Regions from separate parts of the Methylophaga sp. UBA2513 genome, predicted to be linked through region 2. Evidence: riboswitches for the same ligand, from Rfam matches in the RefSeq annotation. Region 2 holds a riboswitch; the other holds the start of a gene.

Region 1 (5,185 bases), on a different contig from region 2:
CCGCTGAGCAAGCAAAACAACTGATTGATAAAGCCTATGAAGCAGAATCCATTGAGACATTATTTGCTCATATTGAACCTGAACCGCTTGCTTCAGCTTCCATCGCACAAGTACACGCAGCTACATTAAAAAGTGGTGAGCAAGTCGTTATAAAACTGGTTCGTCCTGGCATAGAGCCCATTATCAAGCGTGATATTGCTTTGTTGTATACCTTGGCATCTTTTGCTGAACGATACTGGTCTGAGGGAAAACGATTACGGCCCAGAGAGATCGTAGCTGAGCTTGAGAAGAACCTTTTTGATGAACTCGATATGTTGCGCGAGGCCTCTTCAGCCTCTCAACTGCAACGCAATTTTGAAGGCACCACCTTACTATATGTCCCCAAGATATACTGGAAGCTGACCAAGCCTAATATCCTGGTTCAAGAACGTATTTATGGCACGCCTATTAGCGATACTGAAGGTTTAATCGCGAAAGGTGTGGATATGGCAAAACTGGCAGAAATGGGGGTCGAAATCTTTTTCACCCAAGTATTCAAGCATAGTTTTTTCCATGCGGACATGCATCCCGGTAATATCATGGTGGATAGTCATGATCCGGCAAATCCACGTTATGTTGCTGTTGATTTTGGCATCATGGGGACATTATCTCCAGATGATCAGCGTTATTTAGCTGAAAATTTCCTTGCCTTTTTCAATCATGACTATCGCCGGGTTGCCGAGTTACATGTGCAATCAGGCTGGGTGCCGGCTGAGACTCGACTTGATGAGTTTGAAGCAGCCATAAGAAGTGTTTGTGAACCCATATTCGCTCGTCCTTTAAAAGAAATTTCTTTCGGACAACTGCTGCTGAGACTTTTCCAAACAGCGCGTCGTTTTAATATGGAAGTACAACCACAGTTGGTGCTGCTACAAAAAACCTTACTGAATATTGAAGGCTTGGGCCGTGACCTCTATCCAGATCTGGATCTATGGAAAACAGCCAAACCCATTTTAGAATCATGGATGAAGGAAAAAATGGGCTGGCAAGCAGCGTTAAGAACACTAAAGCAAGAAGCTCCTCATTGGGCTGAAACCTTACCCGAGATGCCGCGTCTATTATATGACCTGACTAAGAGAGCCCAAGATGGTCAGCTGAACGTTAATTTAGCATCACATGATATTCAACAGCTGCGTAAAGAAATCAAAAAAGCCAGTTATCGTAGTGCTGCTGCTACCTCTGGCGCTGCATTTTTGGTAGGCGCTGCCGTTATCACCGGTCTCGATGGTTACTCGACAACTATGTTTGCAGGGTTACCAGTACTGAGCTGGGTATTTGGGCTATGGGGGCTCGGTCTTATTTATTTTAGTATTTCAAACAAAAGTTAATTGTTATGTTTAAGTGGATTGGCCTTATTCTAGGCTTTATATTACTCAGTACGATGAGTGTAGGATTACTCATTTTAGGAATTTTTGGCGCACTGATTGGCTTACTGTTTGGTGGTTTTGCTGACCGTATACGAGCGTATGGTCTGGGCGGTGCTAATCCATTTACAAGTCAAACCCGTCAAACAGTTTTTCTTGAAACTGTGTTTGTTTTGATGGGGAAACTAGCGAAGGCAGATGGTCGAATCAGCCAGATTGAAATCGATCACGTGGAAGCCTTTATCAAAAAAATGGGGATGTCGGGTGAGCATCGACAAGAAGCCATCCGCCAATTTAAGCGAGGCGCAGAACCCGACTTTGATATTACAGACACAATGAATCATTTCAAACAACATTGTGGTAATACGTTTAATCTAAAACAAGTCTTACTGGTTTACCTGATAGTCATGGCCTTAGCCGATGGTAAGCTTGATCCACAAGAAAAAGATATTCTGGAACAAGTCTCTGCTCAGTTAGGATATAACCGGGCCGAGTTTAACCGTATTCTGGATATGGTGATGAGCCAGGCAAGTTTCGCAAGAGGTCATCAGCAGCAATACTCTTCCGGTCCGCAGCGCTCTTATTCTGATGAATTGGCCGATGCTTATAAAGCGCTTGGGGTGACTGAAAAGAGTTCTAATCAAGAAATTAAACGTGCTTATCGAAAACTGATGAGCCAATATCATCCGGATAAACTCATGGGACAAGGCGTTCCAGAAGATATGATTGCCGTTGCCACAGAGCAAGCGAAAGAAATTCAGTTAGCATACGATTTAATAAAAAAACATCGAGAACAAAATTAACAATTTCGTTTTATTTATTATTATCTGTTTGGTACTATTTTTTCTGGAAACACTTTAACCAAAGCCAAACTCGGTGTGAACCAAGGACGGAAAGTTACAGACCTTATGATACTAAGGTGGCTGTACTGCAATAATATCTAAGGAAAGAACACATGAAAAAAATAGTTTTTATCGCACTGGCTTTATTTACTGGTTTAACTAACGCTGCTATAGCTGCAACAAGCTTATCAACTAATGGTTCATGGCAAACAGCTAATGGCGACCTAAGTTCATTGCTCGGCCAGTCTGCACCAGCTACATGGTCTTACGATACAGACCTAGCATCAGCGACCCTTTACTCATCATATGCTCTTCCAAGCACAGGCACAGTGAGTACATACGTATCATCAAATTACGTTCTCTCAGGTACAGCTGCCCCCACTTTGTTTGATGGCAGCCAGTTTGCTCTCAGTATATTAGATAATACTATTGCAAACCTTGATGCATTCAATACAGATATCGTTACATCGATGGTGAATAAAGGTCTTAATCCTGATATCACAGGTGATGCGATTCTATTTACAACTAGCACTCTTTTTCCGGTGTCTGAATTCACAGAAAGTTTTTCTCTGTCTGGCCTGATGATGTTTGATAAAGACTTTTTCACTGGCCCTATATCAACATTACCTTCTGCTGATATTCTGCTTGATAATGCATTATTCATTTATGCATCACTTTCACATGAAATTAACTTTGAAGAAACTGGCTTTGCTAGTTATATCCAAACGCCATCAGCAGTGCCTGTACCTGCTGCCTTATGGATGTTTGCTCCAGCGTTGTTAGGTTTTCTTGGTTTGCGCCGCAAGGTGAATACTCAGGCTTAAAAAATTTAAGCACATAAAAGAAAAAAGCCGTAGTGATAAACTTCTACGGCTTTTTTGCTTAACACCCTTAATATTTGAGCTTTTTTATATCAAAACAGCCCGACTATTGAGCCATTATCATCAATATCAATACGTTCAGCAGCTGGGTGCTTAGGTAATCCAGGCATAGTCATCACATCCCCACAAAGTACAACCAGAAAACCAGCACCGTTTGACAGACGAACATCACGAATTGTCAGCGTATGATTCTCAGCCGTGCCACGTAAGCTCGGGTCACTGCTAAAAGAATACGGTGTTTTTGCCATACAAACTGGAATATCCCCGTGCTGCTCGTTCAACATAGCGATCTTATCCATCACTTTTTTATCAGCAACGACTTCACCACTGCCATATAGACGTTTAGCAACCTGATTAATTTTGTCCCATAGCGGTAAACTATCAGGATATAACAGACGACAAGGCTCAGCAGGGCTATCCAGTATTTCGACAACACGTTCCGCCAGTGTTTCGGCACCGGCCCCACCTTGTGCCCAATGACGAGCAAGAATGGCTTCAGCTCCCATTTCTTTTACAGCCGTTGTAATTAGTTCTATTTCTGCATCGCTATCATTAACAAAGTGATTGATGGCAACAACACAGCGTAGACCAAACTCATTTTGTAAGTTGCTTAAATGCCGTTTTAAATTAGCCAGTCCCACCTTTAACGCATCGAGGTTTTCTTCGCCAAGCTCTTTCAGTTCCAGACCACCGTGATATTTCAAGGCTTTTACTGTGGCGACAACAACAGCCATATCTGGCTTAATCCCAGCTTTGCGACACTTAATATCAATAAATTTCTCAGCACCTAAATCCGCTCCAAAGCCCGCCTCAGTGACCACATAATCACTCAGCTTAAGTGCCATTTTGGTTGAGATAACTGAATTACAGCCATGCGCTATGTTCGCAAATGGACCACCATGAACAAAGGCTGGATTATTTTCTAAGGTCTGCACAAGATTGGGTTTTATCGCTTCTTTTAGTAATGCAGCCATAGCACCGTGGGCCATGATTTCTCGAGCATATCTTGGTGTCCCATCAACGGAATAGCCGATCAGGATATCTCCCAAGCGTTGCTTCAGCTCAGGCAAAGAATTAGCTAGGCAAAAGATAGCCATAACTTCCGAAGCAACAACAATATCAAAGCGCTCTTCACGCAAATAACCATTGGCAGGACCACCCATACCCACCACGATATCCCGCAATGCACGGTCATTCATATCCATAACTCGCTGCCAGACAATACGTCTTGCATCCAACTGTAATGCATTTCCATGATGGATATGATTATCAATCATCGCTGATAATAAATTGTGGGCAGAAGCTATTGCATGCAGATCGCCAGTGAAGTGAAGATTGATATCCTCCATGGGTACAACCTGAGCATAACCGCCACCCGCAGCCCCGCCTTTCAAACCAAAGCATGGCCCCATAGAAGGTTCGCGTACACAGACAATGGATTTCTTACCAATTCGGTTTAGCGCATCACTCAGGCCGATCGTGGTTGTCGTTTTTCCCTCACCAGCAGGAGTCGGACTAATAGCAGTTACTAGGATTAACTTACCATCCGGCCGTTTTGCCAACTCATCCATGACATCTAATGATACTTTCGCTTTGAAATGTCCGTATGGGTCAATATGTTGAGAGGCAAGACCCAGCTTTTCCTCGGCGAGCTGGATGACTTCCTGCATGGCAGCCTGTTGGGCAATTTCAATATCAGACATGGTTTTCCTGAACGGCATTAAATTTAAGCCACATTATACGTGAGTTAACGACGAATCCCGAATAGCCCATTACTCCCCCCATCGCGGCATCAAGTCATGCTCTATCTTGGCTTGGTCAAGTATTCTCGCGACAACAAAATCGACCACTTCAGCTAAGGATGTTGGATTAAAATAAAATCCAGGATTGGGTGGCAAAATACAGACTCCCAGTTTAGCTAACTTCAACATATTTTCGAGATGAATCACAGAAAATGGCGCTTCTCTTGGAACCACGATCAATTTCCGATCTTCTTTAAGCATGACGTCGGCAGCGCGGTTGATTAAATTATCACTCTGACCACAAGCAATTGCTGATA
Region 2 (5,185 bases):
GCATGCTGGCTGGGTTTTTGCCCTGATTGCGGGTGTCGCCACGTGGTGGGCAGCCCAAAATCTGATTAGCATCAGTGGTGCAAGCCGTGAAATCATGGAAGGTGTGGGCGCCTTGATGGCCGCTGTGATTCTATTCTATGTCGGTTTCTGGATGCATAGTAAAACAAACGCGGTGGCTTGGCAGGCTTATATTAATCAACACATTCATCGACACTTGAGTACAGGTACGCTGTGGGGATTAGCAGGCCTGTCGTTCATTGCGGTGTATCGTGAAGTGTTTGAAACAGTCCTCTTTTATCAAGCACTACTTACCCAATCAGCTTCATCACAATCCATGTCTATCGCCACAGGTTTTGTTACGGCTGTAGTGATTTTAGGCCTGTTATTCTGGCTGTTTGTTAAATACTCATTACGCTTACCTATCAGAACATTCTTCACTTTCAGTACCTATCTGATGCTGGCTTTATCATTTGTATTGATAGGTAAAGCGGTGGCCGCCCTGCAGGAAGCTGATTTGATCAGCATTTCTTCATTACCCGTTGATTTTGCCTTGTCCTGGCTTGGTATTTATTCAACATGGGAGGGATTGTCAGCCCAGCTGGTAATCGTGATGTTGTCTTTGCTTATTCTGATGGGCATCAGACCTTTCGGTAACAAAGAAACCGCTTAAACATCAACATAAAAAAAGCCCGCTTTCGCGGGCTTTTTTTTGCACGCTGTCTAGATTAACTCAATCTGACTTCAACCAAATTGTCAGTAAATGTTGGGGCATGGCCCATATCCACAAACTCAGCTGAACTGACACAGTTCACCGTGCCTTTGTTCAATTGTCGCCAATATCCCAGTGTCGCCACGACGATTCCGGGACTGACATCATCTGTAATTTGAGCAAGTGCTTCAAATTTACCCCGGTCATTAAATACGGATACCACATCACCACTTTGAATATTTCGCAGGTCGGCATCCACTGGACTTATCATGACAAACTGTTCACCTTGGCCTTTTATTTTGTTGTCCATATTGGCGTAACAAGAATTCAGAAAGCCGTGGCTTTTGGGCGAAATGATGTTCAATGGGTACTTTTCAGCCAATGCCGGATTGCTCTCGTGCGTCTCTCTTGATGGCACATAATCTGGCAAGCTATCTAATGACTCACCTGGCTGGAAGCCTTCGTACATCTGCCGGAACGGACCAGCCACAAAGTTGGTAGCCCCTTTCACTTCCAGTTCACACTTTCCACTCGGTGTGGGGAAATTCCCATGGCGATGTGGGGCACGATCATCTTTGGTACCTACTTTTAATTTAGCAAAGCCATGTTGGCGTAAATAAGCCAAATCAATGCCTTCACATGCCGGTGAGTCCCAATCAACATAGTTCTCAAGACACTCACTATCCGACCAGCTAAAGTTGGCTTCTTGATAACCCATTCTGGCTGCCAATCGTCTGAAAATCTCATTATTTGGTATCGCTTCACCCGGCGAGTCCACACACTTTTCATTATAGGTTAGATATAAGTGGCCCCATGACAGCACCATATCTTCCATCTCTGCGCCCATAGAGGCAGGTAGCACGATATCAGCATAAGATGCGGTATCAGAAAGGAAATGTTCAGCCGACACCAGAAATAGATCTTCACGCATCAAACCTTCAACAATTTTGTCAGTTTCGGCCGCTTGCGTGACGGGATTGGCATTCCAGCACATCATCGATTTAATCGGTGTATCGAGCCCCAATTCTCCTGTTAGTGCGCGCCCCAGTTGTATCGCATTTACGACCGGCGTGCCTTCCGGAATCAGATCCGGACGCGAAATAACATCAAACTTATAAGGATGCTCCCAGACAGGAAACTGTAATGCACCACCACCAACATGACGCCACGCGCCGGTTAATGCAGGTAAACAGGTGATGGCACGAATTGCTTGACCACCACCATAGTTACGTTCTACAGCCACACCCAAGCGAATAGCTGCTGGTTGGGTAGAGGCAAACTCGCGCGCCAACTGACGAATATCTTCCGCAGCCACACCCGTTATCGAGGCAGCCCATTCTGGTGTTCTGGTTTTGGCTCTTTCAGATAAGGCCTCAAACCCCACTGTGTAGTTGTCGATATAGTCTTGATCCTGAAGTCCTTCTTCAATAATCACATGTATCATAGCCATGGCTAAAGCACCATCAGTGCCGGGTTTAGGCGCAATGTGCCAATCCGCTTCTTTCGCTGTTTTGGATTTATAGGGATCGATAACGACGACTTTGGCGCCCTGCTTCTGGGCATCTTTGACAATGTGCCAATGGTGGACATTGGTACTCACCGAATTACATCCCCAGAGGATGATGTATTTAGAATGGATAAAACTCTCAGGGTCGACCCCAGCTGTTGGCCCCACTGTCAGCAACCAGGCTGTACAAGAACCTTCGCCGCAAAAAGTCCGCTCACAAACGGTTGCGCCCATTTTGTTAAAAAAAGCATCGCCGCCATTTAAGCCATGCACCAGCCCCTGATTACCCAGATAGCTATAAGGCAAAATGGCATGAGGACCATACTCGTCGATAATCGCTTTCCAGCGGCTGGTGATCTCATCAAGTGCTTCATCCCAACTAATGCGTTCAAACTGCCCACTTCCCTTGGGCCCGGTTCGGCGCATGGGGTGAAGCAGACGATCCGGATGATAGTGACGCTTTTCATAATCTTTGAGTTTGACGCACAACCCACCTCGCGTCATTGGATGTTCTTTATTGCCTTTAACTGAGGTCAGTTGACCATTTTCAACCTCATACACCATGGAACAGGTATCAGGACAATCATGTGGACAGCCACCATGATGCGTCGTTTTTAATACGCTTGCCATTTTGCTCTCTCCTTCTCTGATGTGTTTTTATTTTTTTATTATTCATCTGACTATACACCAGTTGAGAACGGGAAATATGCCCGCCGTATCATCAAGTTAGGTCATCATTTGTATATTCATCTGTTTTCGATTCTGACATTTTCCTGTAACAGTGCTTATCTACACTATAGCTGGATGAACAATTCACCATTTAGCGGGGCCTTACTGTGTTGGATTTTTTTCATCAGTTGTTAATCAAAGCCAAACTCGTCGTGAGGCGGGGTCGGAAAGCCACAGGTCTTCCAAGTGAAGATGGCTGGGTTGCATTGCTTGTTTTTTCAATCTAAACATAAGGGAATTTTTATGAAAAAAGCGATGCTATTTGTCGTAGCTTTATTTTTCTCAATCAGTGTGAATGCTGCAACGTTGTCACTTAGTGCAGTCGATGCAGACGGTGCTAGTCAAAACGTTTATTTATCAGACAACGCTGTTGTGCTTGCTGGTGGTACTGTTTCAAATGCGGGTGATTGGAATTCAGCATTCACTCTTTCTACTGATGTAGATACACCTGTTGTCATAGGGTGGTCTTTCAACCCTGCTATCACAGCAGCAACATTAGTGTTTGGTGCTGTCGGTAGCACTGTCTCATATGCCATCACTGAAGACTTCAGTTTTACTGCTGTTTTAGTAACAGGTGTTGATTACGTATTAAGTATTGTTGATGCCACTTCAGGTGCTGTTCAGTATGACGTGTCTGTTTCAGCCGTCCCACTGCCAGCCGCTTTATTTTTATTTGCACCAGCATTATTAGGTTTCTTAAGCCTACGCAAAAAAAGTTTAGCCACTGCCTAAGGTATCTCATACAGTCGTTCAATTAGGGAGCTTCGGCTCCCTTTTTTTATGGTAAATGATGTTGATTAACTCATGCAGTATCACGGCAACATAATGAAAGCTATAGTTTTACAAGCTCGTGCCGATACATAATTATGTGAACTATTTATCGTTGGAAATGACGAAGGTCATGTAAGATGGCACAAAAAGTAGGAGGTAAGAAATGAGTATTTCAGCAACACAAGGCAGCCCAAAGATCAGTATTGATGACTATCTTATGGTGAAGAGTGCTCAAATGAGTAACAACAAAGCCAAACTCGATGGTGCCAATGCACTCAAACTTATCGATTCGGCACTACCCGCACCTACTGCCACTCAAGGTAATAACCTAAATGTAAAAGCCTGATTTTCTCAGGCTTTTTTTTTGCCTGTTATCTCAGAATGGCAACTCAATCTCAGAATAAAAATCTTTGTAAACCAGTTCTGCTCTTAATCGACTTCCCGTCATAAGCAAGGCTTCGGGTTGGCTTACCTCTTTCATCCACTGCTCTGCCTGTTCCTGTTTCACCAGGTTACACACATCCCCTATTGGCCAATGAAAATACACCTCATGTTGTTTCTTTAAGGCCAAAATGTCTTTATCTGTTGTCTCAGGTATCGGCAGATAAGAGCTGAATAGTTCTAGTCCACCCTGTTGTTCAGGATCATCAGCAAAGTACTCCACGCTGACATCCCATCCTCGAACCAATCCTTGTTCTTCATCACCCGTTTCAATACTCACACCCAACATCGCTAGCGTGCCATCATTGATTTTCGGTAATTTTTTCAGAACATCCTGTATAGCTATCACTGCTTTTTTATCATCTGCAGATAACACATCAAAATTTAATAACCAATTGCCCAAACCAATGGCTGATTGAATCAGTTGTTTATGTGTTTTATCGAGAAGAATATTTGCCATTATTCACTTTTACCCTGTTGAGCTTTTTCATAATTTTTTATCCAGTCGCACACCTCTTCTGCAGGCATAGGTTTAGCGATAGCGTAGCCTTGGGCCATGTCACATCCCATATCAAGCAGGTACTGAAAATGCTCCGTTGATTCCACACCTTCAGCAATGATGTCACGTTTAAAAACCTGTGCGAGTTCAATAATGCCTTTAACGATAGCCATATCTTCATCATTTCTCAGCATATCTCTTACAAAGCTCTGATCGATTTTTAATGTCTTCACCGGTAACTTTCTCAGATAAGTCAATGAAGAGTAGCCAGTTCCAAAGTCATCTAATGCAAACGGCACGCCGAGATAATTACTCGCAGCGGCCACAACCTGAGATGTCTGCACGGTTTCCAATGCCGATGTTTCCAATATCTCCAGCTCAATCGATTCGGGGGATATGCTTTCATATTGATTCAGTGATGCTTCCAGCTTCTTCAGAAAATCAGTGTGTTGAATTTGCTTGGCAGACACATTAATACTGACCTGAATATTGAGCCCTTGCTCTTGCCACGCATTCAGCTGTTTCAACG

The links. A riboswitch is a leader RNA that binds a small molecule or an ion and turns the genes downstream of it on or off. The one in region 2 is predicted to bind cyclic di-GMP.
Region 1: linked by a shared signal. The riboswitch ahead of B3V56_RS12450 (hypothetical protein) and the one ahead of B3V56_RS06025 (hypothetical protein) in region 2 are both predicted to bind cyclic di-GMP.

The regions. Positions count from the first base shown of each region.
Region 1 covers NZ_DDNT01000020.1:153,059-158,243, reverse strand. Annotated here, with positions in the region: gene ubiB (ubiquinone biosynthesis regulatory protein kinase UbiB) at 1-1,367, shown strand, start outside; gene djlA (co-chaperone DjlA) at 1,373-2,206, shown strand; cyclic di-GMP riboswitch class I at 2,260-2,339, shown strand; gene B3V56_RS12450 (hypothetical protein) at 2,359-3,069, shown strand; gene B3V56_RS12445 (formate--tetrahydrofolate ligase) at 3,159-4,829, opposite strand; gene B3V56_RS12440 (UbiX family flavin prenyltransferase) at 4,899-5,185, opposite strand, start outside.
Region 2 covers NZ_DDNT01000010.1:34,461-39,645, forward strand. Annotated here, with positions in the region: gene B3V56_RS06015 (cytochrome c/FTR1 family iron permease) at 1-670, shown strand, start outside; gene B3V56_RS06020 (molybdopterin-containing oxidoreductase family protein) at 726-2,846, opposite strand; cyclic di-GMP riboswitch class I at 3,076-3,154, shown strand; gene B3V56_RS06025 (hypothetical protein) at 3,189-3,677, shown strand; gene B3V56_RS06030 (hypothetical protein) at 3,880-4,062, shown strand; gene B3V56_RS06035 (hypothetical protein) at 4,093-4,617, opposite strand; gene B3V56_RS06040 (EAL domain-containing protein) at 4,617-5,185, opposite strand, start outside.